DNA from 2 places in the Halobacillus sp. 12SKB genome. Region 2 is predicted to be linked to the other one. Evidence: predicted binding sites of a transcription regulator. Region 2 holds the regulator's gene; the other holds the start of a gene.
The links. Region 2 encodes CtsR, which represses protease genes until heat stress. Its sites were predicted from a motif close to ATGGTCAATAAAGGTCAAACA; they were not measured.
Positions count from the first base shown of each region.

Region 1: clpP (ATP-dependent Clp endopeptidase proteolytic subunit ClpP) is a predicted target of CtsR. The motif match lies at 7,797-7,817, and genes of this name have one in related genera.

Region 1 covers NZ_JBRFWR010000001.1:2,000,291-2,010,947, reverse strand. Annotated here, with positions in the region: gene eno (phosphopyruvate hydratase) at 1-464, opposite strand, end outside; gene gpmI (2,3-bisphosphoglycerate-independent phosphoglycerate mutase) at 478-2,016, opposite strand; gene tpiA (triose-phosphate isomerase) at 2,009-2,770, opposite strand; gene ACQ4XT_RS09615 (phosphoglycerate kinase) at 2,790-3,971, opposite strand; gene gap (type I glyceraldehyde-3-phosphate dehydrogenase) at 4,151-5,158, opposite strand; gene ACQ4XT_RS09605 (sugar-binding transcriptional regulator) at 5,197-6,225, opposite strand; gene ACQ4XT_RS09600 (glutaredoxin family protein) at 6,377-6,598, opposite strand; gene ACQ4XT_RS09595 (ubiquinone biosynthesis protein COQ4) at 6,696-6,920, opposite strand; tRNA gene ACQ4XT_RS09590 (tRNA-Arg) at 7,180-7,255, opposite strand; gene clpP (ATP-dependent Clp endopeptidase proteolytic subunit ClpP) at 7,875-8,462, shown strand; gene ACQ4XT_RS09580 (HPr family phosphocarrier protein) at 8,560-8,814, opposite strand; gene whiA (DNA-binding protein WhiA) at 8,945-9,901, opposite strand; gene mgfK (gluconeogenesis morphogenetic factor MgfK) at 9,935-10,657, opposite strand, start outside.
Region 2 covers NZ_JBRFWR010000001.1:965,212-975,868, forward strand. Annotated here, with positions in the region: gene clpC (ATP-dependent protease ATP-binding subunit ClpC) at 1-1,816, opposite strand, end outside; gene mcsB (protein-arginine kinase McsB) at 1,835-2,905, opposite strand; gene mcsA (protein-arginine kinase activator protein McsA) at 2,905-3,453, opposite strand; gene ACQ4XT_RS04875 (CtsR family transcriptional regulator) at 3,474-3,938, opposite strand; gene ACQ4XT_RS04880 (MgtC/SapB family protein) at 4,105-4,797, opposite strand; rRNA gene rrf (5S ribosomal RNA) at 4,882-4,995, opposite strand; rRNA gene ACQ4XT_RS04890 (23S ribosomal RNA) at 5,086-8,001, opposite strand; rRNA gene ACQ4XT_RS04895 (16S ribosomal RNA) at 8,172-9,736, opposite strand; gene lysS (lysine--tRNA ligase) at 10,114-10,657, opposite strand, start outside.

The sequences.
Region 1 (10,657 bases), 1.0 Mb from region 2:
TGCTCTCCACCGTTTACAATGTTCATCATTGGTGTTGGAAGCGTAGCTGCTGTGAAGCCTCCAAGATACTTGTAAAGTGGAAGACCTACAACGTCTGCAGCCGCATGTGCAACAGCCATGGATACGCCAAGGATAGCGTTCGCACCAAGGTTACCTTTGTTTTCTGTACCGTCTAGCTCTCTCATCATTTGGTCGATGATGACCTGCTGTGTTACGTCCATACCTAGAAGGTTTGGAGCAATCTTTTCGTTTACGTTATCTACAGCGTTTTGTACGCCTTTGCCAAGGTAACGTTCTTTGTCACCATCGCGAAGTTCTACCGCTTCGTATTCACCAGTAGAAGCACCGCTTGGAACAAGTGCTGTACCGAAAGCTCCGGATTCTGTGTAAACTTCTACTTCTACAGTTGGATTACCACGAGAGTCAAGGACTTCACGTGCATATACGTCAGTAATGTAAGGCATGAATATCTCTCCCTTATTTTTTAATTAGTGATTTTCCTGTCATTTCTTCAGGTTGTTCTACGTTCAAGAGTTCCAGCAATGTTGGTGAAAGATCACCAAGAATTCCTCCATCACGGAGTTCCGCCCCATCCTTCGTCACAATGACGGGCACAGGGTTTGTTGTATGAGCTGTCATAGCGTCTCCATCCAAGGTCGTCACCTCATCAGAGTTACCATGGTCAGCCGTAATGATCACATGTCCACCTTTTTCGTGGATCTTATCTACGATTTTGCCTAAGCATTCGTCCACTGCTTCAATCGCTTTAATGGTCGGCTCAAGCATCCCTGAGTGTCCAACCATATCAGGATTGGCAAAGTTTAGAATGATGGCGTTGTGCTTTTCAGCATCCAGTGCCTCAAGAAGAGCATCTGTGACTTCATAAGCACTCATTTCTGGTTTCTGATCATACGTCGCTACTTTCGGAGAATCGATGAGGATGCGCTCTTCCCCTTCGAATTCTTTTTCGCGGCCGCCGCTCATGAAAAACGTCACGTGTGGATACTTTTCTGTCTCAGCGATCCGCAATTGCTTCATGTCATTGTCAGCAAGGACTTCCCCGACTGTATTTTTCAAGTCATTCGGAGGGAAAGCAATCTTACTTCTGACCTGATCACTGTATTGCGTCATTCCAACAAAGTGAAGATTTTTCGGTGCGTTTTCCCCACGATCATAACCATCAAAATCGTCATTTGCAAATGTACGAGAAAGCTGGATGGCACGGTCTGGGCGGAAATTGAAGAAAATGATACTCTCTTCATCTTCCACTTTTCCGATCGGGTTGTTGTCCTCATCCGTTAGAACAACAGGCTCCACGAACTCATCGTACACTTTCTGCTCATAAGAATCGTCGATGGCTTTGATTGGATCCTTGTACGTCGGACCCTCACCGTAGGCAATGGCATCATAAGCTTTCTTGACACGCTCCCAGCGATTGTCACGGTCCATCGCGTAGTAACGACCGGAAAGTGTAGCGATTTGACCAACGCCCACTTCTTCAATCGCTTCCTGTGTCTGTTTGATATAAGTCTTAGCCGATTGCTGACCTACATCACGGCCATCTAGGAAAGCATGGATGAAAACTTTCTCAAGTCCTTCTTCTTTCGCCAGCTTCAAGGTAGCGATCATATGGTCGATATGACTATGAATACCCCCATCAGATAACAGGCCGAAAATATGAAGAGCTTTATCTTTTGTTTTCGCTTCACGAACCGCGTTAAGCAGCACTTCATTCTCAAAGAAATCCCCTTCACGAATGGAAAGGTTAATTCTTGTCAGACTTTGATAGACGACACGTCCTGCGCCGATGTTCAAGTGTCCAACTTCAGAGTTGCCCATTTGACCTTCTGGCAGTCCGACAGCTTCCCCGCATGCCGTTAATTGAGAATGCGGAAATTGGTTCCAGTAACGATCAAAGTTCGGCGTGTTCGCTTGTTTGACAGCATTCCCCTTCTCTTCATCACGAAGAGCGTAGCCATCAAGGATGATTAAGGCAGCCAGGTTTTTGTTACTCATTCTTACCTGCCTCCACTAGTTTTAGGAAAGAATCAGCTTCAAGGCTGGCTCCTCCTACTAGAGCACCATCAATGTCGGACTGGGATAGTAGTTCATCAACGTTTGCAGGCTTCACGCTGCCGCCGTATTGGATTCGTACAGCTTCTGCTGCATCTGCACTTACATAATCACTGACGACTTTACGGATGTGTGTACAAACTTCATTCGCTTGTTCAGATGTCGCAGTACGACCTGTACCAATCGCCCAGATTGGCTCATAAGCAATGATTGTTTCTGCACATTGATCATTTGTCAGACCGTCTAATGCTTTTTTCACTTGTGTCTCAACAACGTCCATCGTTTCATTTGCTTCACGCTGTTCTAGAGATTCCCCTACACAAATAATTGGTGTTAAGCCATGATTGAATGCAGCATGAACTTTTTTGTTTACCTCTTCATCCGTTTCCTTGAAGATTTCACGACGCTCGGAGTGACCAAGTACGACGTAAGAAACGCCAAGTTCTTTCAGCATGACCGGGCTTACTTCACCAGTGAACGCACCGTTTTCCTCAAAGTGCATGTTTTGAGCACCGATTTTAAGGCTTGTACCTTCTGTTTCCTCTACAAGTTTTTGCAGAAAAGGAAATGGAGCACAAACAACAGATTCTACCTGCTCAGAGGAAGGTACTTCATTTTTAGCTGTTTGAATAAAATCTTCCGCTTCACGGTGGTTCTTATTCATTTTCCAGTTACCAGCGATTACTTTTTTACGCATATGGTTTCACCTCTCCTTTTTATTTATCGTTCAACAAGGATACACCAGGAAGATCTTTACCTTCCATGAATTCCAAGGAAGCACCGCCACCTGTGGAGACGTGGTCCATGTCATTTGCGTATCCGAATTTCTCAACGGCTGCTGCAGAGTCGCCTCCACCGATGACCGTGTAGCCATCTGTTTCGGAAAGAGCATTCGCTACAGCTTTTGTACCGTTAGCAAAAGATTCGATTTCAAAGACGCCCATAGGTCCGTTCCAGATAACCAATTTGGATTCTTTAATGACTTTCGCATATTTTTCTCTCGTTTTCGGACCGATATCAAGAGCTTCCCAATCAGATGGGATGCTGTCGATTCCGACTTCTTCCTTGTTCGCAGAATCAGAGAAATCATCAGCAACGACGACATCTTCAGGCATAAGGAAGTTGACGCCCTTTTCTTCTGCTTTCTTCATATATTCTTTAGCTAGATCGATTTTATCTTCTTCGAGCAGCGATTTACCGATTTCATGACCTAGCGCTTTTACGAATGTGTAAGCAAGACCTCCACCGATAATCAAGTTATCTACTTTATCGATCAAGTTGTCAATGACACCGATTTTATCTTTTACTTTCGCCCCACCAATGATGGCTGTGAATGGACGCTCAGGGTTAGATAGAGCCTTACCTAGAACATTGATTTCTTTCTCCATCAGGAAACCAGCAACGGCTGGGATATGCTCCGCAACACCCGCTGTAGAAGCATGGGCACGGTGAGCAGCACCGAATGCATCATTTACATAGAGGTCAGCCATGTCTGCAAAAGCCTTGGCCAATTCCGCATCATTCTTCTCTTCACCAGGATGGAAGCGCACGTTTTCAATCAGAAGAACATCACCATTTTTCATTTGAGAAATGGCTTTGTCTACTTCAGCCCCGTGTACTTCATCCGTTTTTGTAACGGTTTGTCCAAGAACATCGCTCAGACGATTGGCTACAGGATCAAGACGAAGGTCTTCGACAACTTCCCCTTTAGGGCGTCCAAGGTGACTGGCAAGAATGACTTTCGCACCGTTTCCAGTCAGGTGCTTGATTGTAGGGAGGGCAGCTTTGATTCGAGTGTCGTCTGTGACTTCTCCCTCACTCATCGGTACGTTGAAGTCCACACGGCAAAAGACCGTTTTTCCTTGCACTTCAACATCGCGGATTGTTTTCTTATTCATAGAATGACAACCTCCTTGGTTTGTGGTCAGGTTCAACGCCTGCCCTTATGTACGTTTCCACAGTTTCATTGTGCAGAAACGCCGATAAGCAGGATGCGAAAAAACATGGATAAAGGAGGAGGACCTGAGACCTCCTCCTTTCCAGCTTTTTCATAGTATTTTCTAAAACGGCTCAGATATTACAAGCCTTGGTTTTTAAGGTATACAGCCAAGTCTACACAACGGTTGGAGTAACCAGTTTCGTTGTCATACCAAGAAACAATTTTAACCATGTTGTTTTCAAGGATTAGTGTAGAAAGACCATCAATGATAGAAGAGTGAGTGTTGCCATTGTAGTCCGTGGAAACAAGTGGCTCGTCACTGTAGCCAAGGATTCCTTTAAGGTTACCTTCAGCTTCTGCGCGAAGAGCTTCGTTCACTTCTTCAGCTGTTACGTCTTTATCAAGTTCAGCAACCAAGTCTACGATGGAAACGTTGGATGTTGGTACACGCATCGCCATACCGCTAAGCTTGCCATCAAGGTGTGGAAGAACTTTTGCAACGGCTTGTGCAGCACCAGTTGTTGTTGGGATGATGTTCTCAGCAGCTGCACGAGCACGACGGTAATCTTTGTGTGGAAGATCAAGGATCTGCTGGTCGTTCGTGTAAGAGTGAACAGTTGTCATCATACCGCGCTTAAGACCGAATTTCTCGTCAAGAACTTTTGCGTATGGAGCAAGGCAGTTCGTTGTGCAAGAAGCGTTAGAGATGACGTGGTGAGAATCTTTGTCATACTGATCTTCGTTTACACCCATAACGACTGTAAGGTCTTCCTGCTTCGCTGGAGCAGAGATAACGACTTTCTTAGCACCTGCATCCAAGTGTTTCTTCGCATCGTCACGCTGAGTGAAGCGACCTGTAGATTCGATCACGATATCTACACCAAGATCTCCCCAACCAAGTTGAGCTGGATCTTTTTCAGAAAGTACTTTGACTTCTTTTCCGCCGACAATCAGGTTGTCACCGTTTGTTGTCACTTCTTGCTCAAGCTTACCGTGTACAGTATCGTACTGAAGCAAGTGTGCAAGCATGTTTGCATCTGTCAAGTCGTTAACCGCTACTACCTCTACTTCATTGTTGTTCAAAGCAGCACGGAAAACATTACGTCCAATACGTCCAAATCCGTTAATACCAATTCTTACTGTCATGCAAAATTCCTCCTTAGGATGATTGAAATCATATTTATTTAAAGGGATAAATCCCTTATTAACTCTTGGGCTGCCCCTTCATCAGTGATCAGGACATTACTCTGGCCCGGTTGGAAATAAGATGAGATGGCTTGTGCTTTCGAACGCCCCCCGGCAACAGCAATGACATGTTTCGCACGCTTTAGATCTTCTAACTGAAGACCGACCGTACGAACTTTGTGAACGATCTGACCCTCTACGTTGAAATAGTAACCAAAAGCTTCGCCTACTGCGTTATGCTGTTTGATTAATTCCAACTGCTCAGGGGAAGTCTTTCTTCGTTCTGCCATCGTAAGCGCATCGCCTACTCCGTGGATGACGATTTCAGCGTTCCGGATGATATCCAGCACTTCTTTTATCGAAGGCTCTTCTTTTATCGTCTGATAGGATTCCTCACTGAGGGGATCGGGTACATATAAAAGACGATAGTCACCCCTTGCTTTTTTCGCCATTTCCGCACAGATTGTGTTGGCCTGGTTTTCAACTCTTTCACCTAAGCCTCCACGTGCAGGTACGTATAAGCACTGATCAGCTCCAGACAGCGGCGTCATCACTTGCGCGACGGATGCCATCGTTGTTCCGCCTGTAATGGCTATCACCTGGTCAGGCGACATATGTTCTTTCAAATACTGGACACATGCTTTTCCCATCTCTTGTTTTACCCAATTAAGCTCATCACTATCACCAGGAACAACAACGACATGGTCTAAATTTAATTTATCCTTTAATTGTTGTTCTAAAACCTTAATCCCAGAGACCTCTTTAATAAACTCAGCTAACTGCTCAAGAATGTTCTGCCCTTCATAACTTAAGTGCATGCCTCTTGAGGTAATCTCTACAGCTCCTTGTTTATTCAGAAAGTCCACTTCGCTTCGGACCGTACGTTCAGCCAGCTCAACGCTTTCAGCTAACGCTCTTCGGCCTACAGGCTGCATGATCTGGATGTAATACAACAGCTGATAACGGCGCTGTATAACGTCCAGGACATCCGGGAATAATTTTTTTTGTAAGTCGATGAACGCTCTCATGGAAAAAGCTCCTTCTTTGAAATGGTACCAACCGGGATGTATTACGTCCCAGCTAGTCATATTATGTCCCGCTCGGAGCAAAAAAATATCCTATTTCAACTTTATATTAACAGTGGGGTTGTCCACGTGCAAGCGAAAACCCATACGTTTTTCATTGTAAACGCTTCATTAGTTCTATGTAATCAATTTCACGATAATCCAACTCTTCCGCACCGATCTTTAACACCGGTACCTCAAGCAAATACTTCTCTAATAGTTCTGGATCTTTCTCAATATCCACCATGACTACTTTGACATCGAACAGTGATAATAGGCCTTTGATTTCTTCACATAATCCACAGTTTTCTTTTACATATAATACGACTTCAGACATGCACAAGCCCTCCTGAACTTTTCACCTTCATCATACCAAAGGATACACTCCAATATCCATCCTCCTCCAGAGCTTCTCACACAAAAAAAGACACGCTTCAGGAAGCATGTCCTTTTTTATCATAAAAACCATTATCGATTTTCAACTTACGCTTATCCAAGAAATGAGCTAATTCTTCACCTACATAATTTTCAGGTGTTCGCTTCAATGACTTATAGTTGAAGGATAACTTTTGCTGTTCCTGCATATCGAACAAGTGAATCCGCCTGTCTTCAGAAACCTCTTCGGTCGACAACATTTTGTAACGGATTAGGTTTGTCATAAATACCCCTCTTCTAAATAAAGCGAAAAGTCTGACTTTATTTATTCAATCATAACACACAAATAAGGCAAAAAGAACCTACATGACGATAATAAAACCAAATAAACGTTCGTATAATTCCTGTGTGATATCTGTTTAATTAATATTTAAATAACACTCTTGTAACCACCATAAATCACAAAGGATTAGTATATTAATATAATGATATTTTTGTAAAAAAAAGGCCTTCCTTACATTCAAGGAAGGTCTTTTTATTCAGCGCGCCCGAGAGGATTCGAACCCCCGACTGACGTAGAACCGGAATCTACCGCTCTATCCAACTGAGCTACGGGCGCAAAAGCGACATGCATTTAATATTATAAGGAGAATCACCAAAAAACGCAACCCATTTTTATGATCTTCCAGAAAAGCTCCCTTGTGAAGGATCTGTTTCGAAGATTTTATAAGAGCTTAGGGGCTACGGGAAAAGGTTCGCTTTCCATGGGGCGGGTGGGAAGCTGTGAGAATCCCGCGGGAGAAGGAGATAGCAACATCCCGCAGGACGTAGCCCGTGGAAGTTCGACCCTCCCCCACAGGAAAGTGTTCAAATGCGGAATCGCCTTGGTAGACACGAGTGTCTGGGCGATGGAGCTAGACGTGTAGATTCCCAACCACCCCAGGCGCTCAATTCAGTAACAAACCCCAAAACATCTCATAAAAATGTCCCCCTTGCCATGTAGCTTAATTATAGGTTTGGACGTTTATATAGGTAAATTTAGGGTATGATGGTAGAAGGAATTGGAACACATCACATAGAACGAATAAGAATAACCTTTTTTCATACTCAAAAGGCATAACAAACCTTGCTGAAATAAAGGATAAAAGGTCGATTGTTTTTGTTTGACCTTTATTGACCTTATAGGTATGATGAATGTATTCCATCATTATTAATTTGATGTTAAGGAGGAATTTCAAATGAATTTAGTCCCTACAGTTATTGAACAAACAAACCGCGGAGAACGTGCTTATGATATTTACTCCCGCTTACTTAAAGACCGGATCATCATGCTGGGAAGCCCGATCGATGATAACATCTCAAACTCTGTTGTTGCGCAGTTGCTTTTCCTTGCGGCTGACGACCCGGAAAAAGACATTTCCCTATACATCAACTCCCCTGGTGGTTCAATCACGGCAGGTATGGCGATTTATGATACGATGCAGTTCATCAAGCCGAACGTATCCACAATCTGCACAGGTATGGCTGCATCTATGGGTGCATTCCTGCTGAACGCCGGTGAACCAGGTAAACGTTATGCACTACCAAACAGTGAAGTTATGATTCACCAACCACTTGGAGGCACACAAGGTCAGGCTTCAGATATCGAAATTCACGCGAAGCGTATCATTAAGATGCGCGAGAAGCTGAACAAGATCCTTGCTGAGCGTACTGGACAACCAATGGAAGTCATCGAACGCGACACGGATCGTGATAACTTCATGTCTGCCCACGAAGCTGTTGACTACGGCTTGATTGATAAAGTAATGGAGAAAAACGAACAATAAAGACACAAAATCCGCTGTGATTACACAGCGGATTTTTTTGTGAAATATGAAAACGTTCCCTCATTGGAGAACGTTCATTTTTTCACATAAACATCTATTACTCATTTTTCACAAAGTCGGTAAGAACCTGAACTGCTTCTTCCTCATCAGAGCCATCTGCAATCAATTTGATTTCTTCATCGGTCCCGACAGCAAGGCTCATTAACCCCATAATGCTTTTGGCATTTACACGTTTCTCACCTTTTTCAATAAAAACATCTGCGGTGAACTTGTTCGCCTCTTGTACGAATTGTGCTGCTGGCCTTGCCTGTAAACCTGTTTCGAGCTCAATCGTTATCGTCCTTTCAATCACCTGTCATTCTCCTCTCATTCTATATTTCAACTTCTTTGTAAGCGGATTCAATACTTAGAAAAAAGAACGCTCTCTTGTAGAAAGCGTTTATAATTGTATTTCATTATAGCATGAATTTGTTAAGGAAACATTAGTTTCTTGTGTTTTCTGTGACTTCACCTTTTCTAACTTTTTCGGCAAACTCGTCGATTTTACGCAGGCGGTGGTTGATTCCTGATTTACTGATCGATCCACCAGAAACATACTCACCAAGCTCTTTTAAAGAAACTTCCTGGTGCTGCAGCCTTAAAGATGCAATCTCCTGCAATTTATCCGGCAGGGCCTCTAAACCTACTGTCCGTTTAATGAATTTTATGTTCTCTACTTGACGGAAAGCGGCACCGATCGTCTTATTCAAATTCGCAGTCTCACAATTGACGAGACGATTGACGGAGTTCCTCATATCGCGGACGATCCTCACATCTTCAAACTTGAAAAGCGCCTGGTGTGCTCCTATATTACTAATGAGCTCCGTGATTTTATCCGCTTCTTTCAAGTAGGTAATGTATCCTTTTTTCCGACTGAGTGTCCTTGCGTGCAACCCGAAACTATTCATAAGCTTACACAACGCCTCGTTGTGTTCCTCATCAGAAGAATGAATTTCAAGATGATAGGAAGAAGTTTCCGGGTTATTGACTGAACCACCCGCAAGAAATGCTCCTCGTAAATAAGCCCTTTTACAACATGTATCGTTCAAATACTTTTGAGGGATGTCTGGATTAATGGATAGAGGACCTTTCAGGATTTCAAGATCTTCAAGGACGACTTTCGCTTTCTCCGTCATCCTGACAATATAAACATTGTTCTTTTTTAACCTCATTTTTTTCCGGACAAGGAGTTCAACCGGGTAGGGATAAAGCTTTTTGATTAACGTGTAGATCCTTCTCGCAATCGCTGCATTCTCTGTTTGTACATCCAGAATATATTCACGGTTGGAAAGGGAAAAGGTGCCGTTCATGCGAACAAGGGCAGCTAGCTCCGATTCCATACAGCAAGTATCTGCTTCTACATTGGTTAATTCTTTTTTGATCTCTGATGCAAATGACATGATGTACACCCCCTTCTACCTACCACGCAACACCTAAAGCATGGAGTGCAGTAACTTTGCTAATTTATCTGTGTCATGACGTAGCATAGGCTTGCTATGGTCGATGATATCTTCTTCTATGACTTTCAATCCCATGGACTTAATTCTTTCAATATCATAAACAACGGGCTCGGCATTTTCTTCCGCATATGCAGCCCTTACCCCTTGATCAATCGGTTGATTATGCACAATCACTGACTGTAACACATCTTCTCCGATATGATCAAATAATGCCTGTATATGATCAGCAGCCGTGTAACCAGAAGTTTCCCCCTGCTGCGTCATCACGTTGCATATATAAGTGACCATCGCTTTCGTTTCTTTCAATGCCTGACCGATTTCAGGAATAATGATATTCGGTAATATACTTGTATAAAGACTTCCAGGTGAGATGACAATCAAATCTGCGGATTTGATTGCTTCTACGGCTTCCGGCAAAGGCTGAACCGGTGTAGGGCTTACGTACACCCTTTTTATTTTCTTGTTCTGCTTAGGAATACTAGACTCACCGGTCACAACCGTCCCATCCTCCATTTCTGCATGGAGGTTCATTGAATGATTGGCAATCGGATAAATATGACCACGCACGTTCAGGACTCTGGAGATTTCTTTGATCCCTTTATAAAAATCTCCCGTCATGGATGCCATCGCAGCTAGCAGGAGATTTCCCATGGAATGACCGGACAGGCCGTTACCCGCTGCAAACCGGTGTTGAAA
Region 2 (10,657 bases):
CTTCCTCATAACCGACGTAACCTGGAGGTGAACCGACAAGACGGGACGTGCTGTGTTTTTCCATGTATTCGGACATGTCAATCCGAATCATCGCATCTTCTTCTCCGAACATGCTTTCTGCTAACGCACGAGCAAGCTCTGTTTTACCGACCCCTGTAGGTCCAAGGAAAATAAATGAACCGATTGGACGTTTTGGATCTTTAAGTCCGGCACGGGCGCGGCGGATCGCTTTGGAAATTGCTTTGACCGCTTCTTCCTGGCCGATTACACGGTTATGAAGCGTATCTTCAAGATGGAGAAGGCGTTCGCTCTCATCTTTCGTCATCTTGGAGACAGGCACTCCTGTCCATGTGGATACGACAGAAGCAATGTCTTCAACTGTAACCTCGGAATCTTCCTGGCCTTGTTTTTCTTTCCACTCATCTTTCGTTTGTTCCAACTCATCTCTCAAGCGCTGTTCACTGTCTCTTAAAGAAGCTGCTTTCTCAAATTCCTGACTCTGGACAGCTGCATCCTTCTCTTTTCGCACTTCCTCAAGCTTCTGCTCTAACTCTTTCAAGTTCGGTGGAGCAGTATAGGAGCGAAGACGAACTTTGGATGCAGCCTCATCGATCAGGTCGATCGCTTTATCCGGTAAGAAACGGTCTGTGATGTAACGATCAGAGAAACGGACCGCAGATTCGATTGAATCATCTGTAATCGTTACACGGTGGTGGGCTTCATAACGGTCGCGCAGGCCTTGTAAGATTTGGATGGATTCATCAAGATTCGGTTCATCCACTTGAATAGGCTGGAATCTGCGCTCAAGTGCCGCATCCTTTTCAATATATTTACGATACTCATCAAGGGTGGTTGCACCGATACATTGCAATTCACCACGGGCAAGAGACGGCTTAAGAATATTGGATGCATCAATGGCACCCTCTGCACCACCTGCACCGATCAACGTGTGAAGCTCGTCAATGAACAGGATGATGTTCCCCGCCTGACGGATCTCTTCCATCACTTTTTTCAAACGGTCTTCAAATTCACCACGATACTTGGTACCCGCAACGACAGTACCCATATCAAGAGTCATTACTCGCTTATCACGAAGGATTTCAGGGACTTCATTATTCATGATCTGCTGAGCCAGACCTTCGGCGATGGCTGTTTTACCAACACCAGGTTCACCGACAAGAACCGGGTTATTTTTCGTACGACGGCTCAATACTTGAATGACACGCTCGATTTCTTTACTACGACCGATGACAGGGTCAATGTTGCCCTCTTTCGCAATCGCTGTAAGGTCACGGGCAAGTGAATCGAGGGTCGGCGTATTCGCATTCGCCGCCTGAGCACCTGTTCCTCCACCACGACGATTTTGACCCCCTGTGGACTCATTATTTCCAAGGAGTTGTAAAACTTGTTGACGGGCTTTGTTCAAGCTCACACCCAAATTATTCAGTACACGTGCAGCTACGCCTTCTCCTTCACGGATCAATCCAAGAAGAATATGTTCTGTTCCCACGTAAGAGTGTCCCAGTTTACGAGCTTCATCCATGGAAAGCTCAATAACTTTTTTCGCACGAGGTGTATAATGAATCGTTTGGGAAACTTTCTCTCCCTTACCGATTAATTTCTCTACTTCCTGCTGGATTTTTGAAGACTCAAGACCTAATGCAGTCAGAGCCTTAGCAGCAATGCCTTCTCCTTCACTGACTAACCCTAAAAGGATATGCTCTGTACCGATGTTATTGTGACCTAATCGAACAGCTTCTTCCTGTGCCAGCGCCAATACTTTTTGTGCTCTTTCTGTAAATCGCCCAAACATCATGGACATTCCCTCCTAACATTATTCTTCATTTTCTAATTGAAGTCGTTCGCGAATTAAAGATGCTCTCCTTATATCCCTTTCATCAGGGGATAAAGTAGACTTAGCGTATTGTTGCAAGAATCCGGGCTGTGTAAGAACCATCAATTCATTTAAGATCGTACGCGGGATATGATCGATGAATCCTAAATCGATGCCCAATCTCAGATCAGAAAGGCATTTCGCGGCCTCCTTAGATTCTATGATTCGACTATTGGTCAAAACACCATAGGAACGAAAGATACGGTCTTCCAAGTGAATACTCGAACGGGTCATCAATGCCTCTCTGGCTTTCCTCTCCTGTTCAATCAGCTGCTTTACCACACTGTGAAGATCTTCAACAATATCCTCTTCTGATTTACCAAGGGTAATCTGATTGGATATTTGATAAATATTCCCCAGAGCTTCACTGCCTTCTCCGTAAATGCCTCTTACAACAAGACCCAGCTGGTTAATGGCCGGCGTCATACGGTTGATTTGATTAGTCATGGAGAGGGCGGGCAAATGCATCATGACAGAGGCTCTCATCCCCGTACCCACATTGGTCGGACAGGCGGTTAAGTACCCCCGTTTCTCATCAAAAGCATAATTCACTTTTTCTTCGAGCCAATCATCCAATTGGCTAGCTTGTTCAAGTGCTTGATCCAACTGAAAGCCAGGGAAATATAACTGTATGCGAATGTGGTCCTCTTCATTAATCATGATTGATACTTGTTCATTTTGTGAAATGAGAGACGCCGACTTATCCGCTTTCTCAGCTAAATGTGGACTGATCAAATGTTTTTCTACCAGTACTCTCTTTTCAATCGGCTGTAAATCTTTCATTTGGACCAGCTCAAAATCTTTATAATCTCTGAAAGACTCCTGTTGGAACTCTTCTTGAAAAAATTCCAATACTTTATTCAAAGTCTCTTCAGAAGCAATGATAGGAAAAGGATGCTGGGAAAAGTTACGAGCAAGTCGTATACGGCTGCTGAGTACAATATCGCTGTCCGGACCCTCTTGTTTCATCCATGGACTGATTGCTTCATTCATGAATTGCTGCAAAGACATTACTCATCACCATCCTCCCTATGATGCAGTTGACTTTCTAAAGATCTGATCTTATCTCTAACTTTCGCTGCCTCTTCGAATTCTTCCTGCTCAATTAATTGTCGAAGATTAGTTTTATATTCTTCCATCTCTTTTTTAAGGTGCAAGTTGCCACCTTCACGTTTGGGAATCTTACCATCATGTCTGGTGTTCCCACTGTGAACACGGCGCAGAATGGGATTCAGACGTTCATCGAACGTTTTATAGCAGTCCGCACAACCAAACTTTCCGATCCTTGCAAACTCCTCGTAGCTGAGCCCGCAATTAGGACATTTAAGTTTTGGTTTTTGACTATATGAGTGAGCGCTCTGCCCTTTTAAAGGAGAAGGTCCCTCGGAATGAAATAGACCTGAAAGGAGATCATTCAAGGTGAAGTTCTCTTCCCCGTAATTCATGTACCCATTTTCTTTCGCACATTTTTCACATACATGGACTTCTGATTTTTGACCATTAATCACCTGCGTCAAATGGACGGTAGCAGGACGCTGATGACATTTCTGACACTCCATCTGAATCTCTCCCTTCTCGCTCAACACTTATATTTAAGGGTGAATAGCATGGCTGTCATGATTCGCGCGCGTACTTCATCACGAAGTGGTAAAGAAAAAGCAAGGACGTCGCGATCGATGACACTTGCCATCAGTTTGCTTTCACGATCAGTGATGATCTCATAGTCTACCAACCGCTCAAGCACATCGATGGCTTTCGATTGGGAAACATGGGGATTGATGAGCTCCATCACCTCTTCAATCATTTCCGATCCTTTGCGGTGTTGGATTCGGCTGATACGAATATATCCGCCGCCTCCTCTTTTACTTTCCACTATATAACCTTTTTCCACAGTAAAACGTGTCTTAATCACATAATTGATTTGAGAAGGTACACAATCAAATTTCTCGGCAAGTTCACTACGCTTGATCTCAATTGCCTGGTGCCGATTTTCATCTAAGATCTCCTTGAGATATTCTTCAATAACATCAGAGATATTCCTCATGCTCCCTCCCCCTCTTTTGACTTTGACTATCTTTGACTTTAATTTTATTATACTCATTTTCTTTTGTCATGCAACTTGTTTGTTTAGGAGAATTACATCTTCTATGTTTCCCCTTTTCCCCATGAAATAAAACAAAAAAGCTGCACAGAATCAACTGTGCAGCCCTTTAATACTGATGTCCGCATTCTTCTACACCATCCATCAAAGACAGACGCTCTAAAAGAAGGGATCGATTATACCTTTGTCCTTTATTCAGTTCAACGACTACTTTCTTTTGGCTTTGGTCCAAAGCAACAATATCTATTTTCCTGATTTCCAGGTTCATGTGTTCAAATACAGTTAATACATTATTGACCGGTGCATCCTTAGCGATGGTCACTTGGTAAATATTTTTCCGATTCCCATTAAACTTTTCTTTTTCTATTTTATTGAGGAAGACTAAGCTCATAAGCACGAAAATCGTTGTGACCGTTGCCACATCATACATTCCTGCACCAACGACAAGACCAATCCCTGCCACCGTCCATATGGATGCTGCTGTTGTTAATCCTCTGATCGTCATCCCATTGACGATAATTGTTCCTGCTCCTAAAAACCCAATACCACTAATGACATAGGACGGGATACGAGCTGGATCGAAACGGACATGTTCATATTCATCAATGAACGTTTCAAATCCATACAAAGAAAGGAGCATCATCATACAAGCCCCGACGCCCACAAGGATATGGGTCCGGAATCCCGCCGAATGATTTTTAACTTCCCTTTCAAATCCAATCAACCCTGAAAGAATAAGTGCAAAGAATAACCGGAATATAAACAAAAGAATGTCATCATGAAAAAAATATGACCAGTTCAATCTACCCCTCCTTTCTTTATGTCTATGTTTAAGGGAGTTGATATAGAAAAAAACCAGAAGAATGATCTTCTGGTTTTTCAAATGACGTGGCGGCGTCCTACTCTCACGGGGGTAAACCCGACTACCATCGGCGCTGAAGAGCTTAACTGCTGTGTTCGGCATGGGAACAGGTGTGACCTCTTCGCCTTCACCACCACATCAATATAAAGTTTGAGGTGAACCCTCAAAACTGGATAAGGAAACATCTTGTTTGAAAAGCAATTGCCATTCACGAATGATTATAATCAGATAGATAAGTCATCGATCCATTAGTATCCGTCAGCTCCACGTGTCACCACGCTTCCACCTCGGACCTATCAACCTCATCGTCTCTGAGGGATCTTATTTGCTTAAAGCAAAGGGAAATCTCATCTCAAGGGGGGCTTCATGCTTAGATGCTTTCAGCACTTATCCCGACCACACGTAGCTACCCAGCGATGCTCCTGGCGGAACAACTGGTACACCAGCGGTGTGTCCATCCCGGTCCTCTCGTACTAAGGACAGCTCCTTTCAAATTTCCAACGCCCACGACGGATAGGGACCGAACTGTCTCACGACGTTCTGAACCCAGCTCGCGTACCGCTTTAATGGGCGAACAGCCCAACCCTTGGGACCGACTACAGCCCCAGGATGCGATGAGCCGACATCGAGGTGCCAAACCTCCCCGTCGATGTGGACTCTTGGGGGAGATAAGCCTGTTATCCCCGGGGTAGCTTTTATCCGTTGAGCGACGGCCCTTCCATGCGGAACCGCCGGATCACTAAGCCCGACTTTCGTCCCTGCTCGACTTGTAGGTCTCGCAGTCAAGCTCCCTTGTGCCTTTACACTCTGCGAATGATTTCCAACCATTCTGAGGGAACCTTTGGGCGCCTCCGTTACCTTTTGGGAGGCGACCGCCCCAGTCAAACTGCCCACCTGACACTGTCTCCGGACCGGATCACGGTCCTGGGTTAGAATGTCCGTACAGCCAGGGTAGTATCCCACCAGCGCCTCCACCGAAGCTAGCGCTCCGGCTTCCAAGGCTCCTACCTATCCTGTACAAGCTGTACCAACATTCAATATCAGGCTACAGTAAAGCTCCACGGGGTCTTTCCGTCCTGTCGCGGGTAATGTGCATCTTCACACATAGTATAATTTCACCGGGTCTCTCGTTGAGACAGTGCCCAAGTCGTTGCACCTTTCGTGCGGGTCGGAACTTACCCGACAAGGAATTTCGCTACCTTAGGACCGTTATAGTTACGGCCGCCGTTTACTGGGGCTTCGGTTCAACGCTTCGCATAAGCTAACGCATCCCCTTAACCTTCCAGCACCGGGCAGGTGTCAGCCCCTATACTTCGCCTTACGGCTTCGCAGAGACCTGTGTTTTTGGTAAACAGTCGCTTGGGCCTTTTCACTGCGGCTCCTCGGCAGAGGAGCACCCCTTCTCCCGAAGTTACGGGGTCATTTTGCCGAGTTCCTTAACGAGAGTTCTCCCGCTCACCTTAGGATCCTCTCCTCGCCTACCTGTGTCGGTTTGCGGTACGGGCACCTCTTTCCTCACTAGAGGATTTTCTTGGCAGTGTGAACTCAGGAGCTTCGGTACTTTATTTCCCTCCCCATCACAGCTTGACGTTGCCGGACGGATTTGCCTATCCGACCGTCTCACTGCTTGGACGCGCACATCCAGTGGCGCGCTCTCCTTATCCTCCTGCGTCCCCCCGTCGTTCAAACGGAAAGGAGGTGGTACAGGAATATCAACCTGTTGTCCATCGCCTACGCCTTTCGGCCTCGGCTTAGGTCCCGACTAACCCTGAGAGGACGAGCCTTCCTCAGGAAACCTTAGGCATTCGGTGAAAGAGATTCTCACTCTTTTTTCGCTACTCATACCGGCATTCTCACTTCTAAGCGCTCCACCAGTCCTTACGGTCTGACTTCACGGCCCTTAGAACGCTCTCCTACCACTGATCATAAGATCAATCCGCAGCTTCGGTGGTGTGTTTAGCCCCGGTACATTTTCGGCGCAGAGTCACTCGACCAGTGAGCTATTACGCACTCTTTGAATGATGGCTGCTTCTAAGCCAACATCCTGGTTGTCTAAGCAACTCCACATCCTTTTCCACTTAACACACACTTTGGGACCTTAGCTGGCGGTCTGGGCTGTTTCCCTCTCGACCATGAACCTTATCACCCACGGTCTGACTCCCAGAACAAAGTCTATGGCATTCGGAGTTTGACTGAATTCGGTAACCCGATAGGGGCCCCTCGTCCAATCAGTGCTCTACCTCCATGACTTTCTATTCTGAGGCTAGCCCTAAAGCTATTTCGGAGAGAACCAGCTATCTCCGTGTTCGATTGGCATTTCACCCCTACCCACACCTCATCCCCGCAATTTTCAACTTGCGTGGGTTCGGGCCTCCAGTCAGTGTTACCTGACCTTCACCCTGGACATGGGTAGATCACACGGTTTCGGGTCTACGACCGCATACTCACTCGCCCTATTCAGACTCGCTTTCGCTGCGGCTCCGCTTCTGCTGCTTAACCTCGCATACGGTCGTAACTCGCCGGTTCATTCTACAAAAGGCACGCCGTCACCCATTAACGGGCTCCGACTACTTGTAGGCACACGGTTTCAGGTTCTCTTTCACTCCCCTTCCGGGGTGCTTTTCACCTTTCCCTCACGGTACTGGTTCACTATCGGTCACTAGGGAGTATTTAGCCTTGGGAGATGGTCCTCCCGGATTCCGACGGAATTCCTCGTGTTCCGCCGTACTCAGGATCCACTCCGGAGAGAGAAAGATTTCGACTACAGGGCTGTTACCTGCTCTGGCTGACCTTTCCAGATCGATTCGCCTATCTTCCTCTTTGGTAACTCCAATGGAGTGTCCTACAACCCCAGAAAGCAAGCTTTCTGGTTTGGGCTGATTCCGTTTCGCTCGCCGCTACTTGGGAAATCGCGTTTGCTTTCTCTTCCTCCGGGTACTTAGATGTTTCAGTTCCCCGGGTGTGCCTGCCTATACCTATGTATTCAGTATAGGATACTGTTCCATTACGAACAGTGGGTTTCCCCATTCGGAAATCTCCGGGTCAAAGCCTACTTACGGCTCGCCGGAGCATATCGGTGTTAGTCCCGTCCTTCATCGGCTCCTAGTACCAAGGCATCCACCGTGCGCCCTTATTCACTTAACTATCTTCGTGAAAAGACGTTTACAATTTCAATTAGATGTCTTGTCATCAAATGTCTCATCGTTAGATGAAACAATGATTCCTTATCCAGTTTTCAAGGTTCACAAGTTGAAAGATCGTTTGATCTCTCAAAACTGAACAACCAACACAGTACGTTTCCGTAATATCCTTAGAAAGGAGGTGATCCAGCCGCACCTTCCGATACGGCTACCTTGTTACGACTTCACCCCAATCATTGGCCCCACCTTCGGCGGCTGGCTCCAAAAAGGTTACCTCACCGACTTCGGGTGTTGCCAACTCTCGTGGTGTGACGGGCGGTGTGTACAAGGCCCGGGAACGTATTCACCGCGGCATGCTGATCCGCGATTACTAGCGATTCCGGCTTCATGCAGGCGAGTTGCAGCCTGCAATCCGAACTGAGAATGGTTTTATGGGATTTGCTACACCTCGCGGCTTCGCTGCCCTTTGTACCATCCATTGTAGCACGTGTGTAGCCCAGGTCATAAGGGGCATGATGATTTGACGTCATCCCCGCCTTCCTCCGGTTTGTCACCGGCAGTCACCTTAGAGTGCCCAACTGAATGCTGGCAACTAAGATTAGGGGTTGCGCTCGTTGCGGGACTTAACCCAACATCTCACGACACGAGCTGACGACAACCATGCACCACCTGTCACTTGGTCCCCGAAGGGAAAGCCCTATCTCTAGGGTTGTCCAAGGATGTCAAGACCTGGTAAGGTTCTTCGCGTTGCTTCGAATTAAACCACATGCTCCACCGCTTGTGCGGGCCCCCGTCAATTCCTTTGAGTTTCAGCCTTGCGGCCGTACTCCCCAGGCGGAGTGCTTAATGCGTTAACTTCAGCACTAAGGGGTGGAAACCCCCTAACACCTAGCACTCATCGTTTACGGCGTGGACTACCAGGGTATCTAATCCTGTTTGCTACCCACGCTTTCGCACCTCAGCGTCAGAAACAGACCAGAGAGTCGCCTTCGCCACTGGTGTTCCTCCACATATCTACGCATTTCACCGCTACACGTGGAATTCCACTCTCCTCTTCTGTCCTCAAGTTCCCCAGTTTCCAATGACCCTCCACGGTTGAGCCGTGGGCTTTCACATCAGACTTAAGGAACCGCCTGCGCGCGCTTTACGCCCAATAATTCCGGACAACGCTTGCCCCCTACGTATTACCGCGGCTGCTGGCACGTAGTTAGCCGGGGCTTCCTCGTTAGGTACCGTCAAGGTACCGTTCTATTCGCACGGTACTTGTTCTTCCCTAACAACAGAACTTTACGATCCGAAGACCTTCATCGTTCACGCGGCGTTGCTCCGTCAGACTTTCGTCCATTGCGGAAGATTCCCTACTGCTGCCTCCCGTAGGAGTCTGGGCCGTGTCTCAGTCCCAGTGTGGCCGATCACCCTCTCAGGTCGGCTACGCATCGTCGCCTTGGTGAGCCGTTACCTCACCAACTAGCTAATGCGCCGCGGGCCCATCTGTAAGTGATAGCGAGAAGCCATCTTTCAACTTTCCTTCATGCGAAAGAAAGTATTACCCGGCATTAGCCCCGGTTTCCCGGGGTTATTCCGATCTTACAGGCAGGTTGCCCACGTGTTACTCACCCGTCCGCCGCTCGTTCCACGAGCTTCACCCCGAAGGGATCCACTCGCTTCCCGCGCTCGACTTGCATGTATTAGGCACGCCGCCAGCGTTCGTCCTGAGCCAGGATCAAACTCTCCAAAAAAGTTAAGTTTGACTTGCTCATTTGCACACCGAATGTGCTTTGTTTCAAATCTCTTCTATAAAGAAGAAATGTTTTGACGTACTGGTTGGTTCGTTCAGTTTTCAAAGATCAAATGTTTTGTTTGCCGCTTCAAAACAGCGACTTAATTAATATATCATGTGCAGTTGTTTTCGTCAACAACTTTTTATGATTTATTTTGTTAAGCCGTTTGCGGCTTGCCGCTCTCTTAACGCGACAAATAATAATATATCACGGGATCCAAAACCACGCAATAGGTTTTTCTTAAAAAGATAATTCAGATTATTACTCTTCCTATAATAAGTGATACAACGGATAAAAAACAATCCCTCCAGAAGTATCTGGAGGGATTAAAAAGCTTATGATTCACGATTTCTCATTTGTGGGAACAGCAGAACGTCACGAATAGATGGAGAGTCTGTCAGGAGCATGACTAGACGATCGATTCCGATTCCTAAACCGCCTGTTGGAGGCATCCCATATTCAAGAGCCTCAATGAAGTCTTCATCCATCATATGTGCTTCATCATTTCCTTCTTCTCTTTCTTTCAGCTGAGCTTCAAAACGTTCCCGTTGATCGATCGGGTCATTCAACTCAGAGAAAGCATTCGCATGTTCGCGTCCAACAATGAACAATTCGAATCGATCCGTAAATCTTCCATCCTCAGGATTCTTCTTCGCAAGAGGAGAGATTTCGGTCGGGTGCCCATAAATAAAGGTAGGCTGAATTAATTTTTCCTCTACGCGCTGTTCAAAGAATTCATTCACAATATGACCAAATGTCATCGTATCTCCAATATCAATACCATGTTCTTTAGCAAGCTCTTTCGCTTGATCATCAGACATTTGCTCCCAGAAGTCCACGCCTGTGTGCTCTTTGATAGCATCTACCATATGAAGTCGT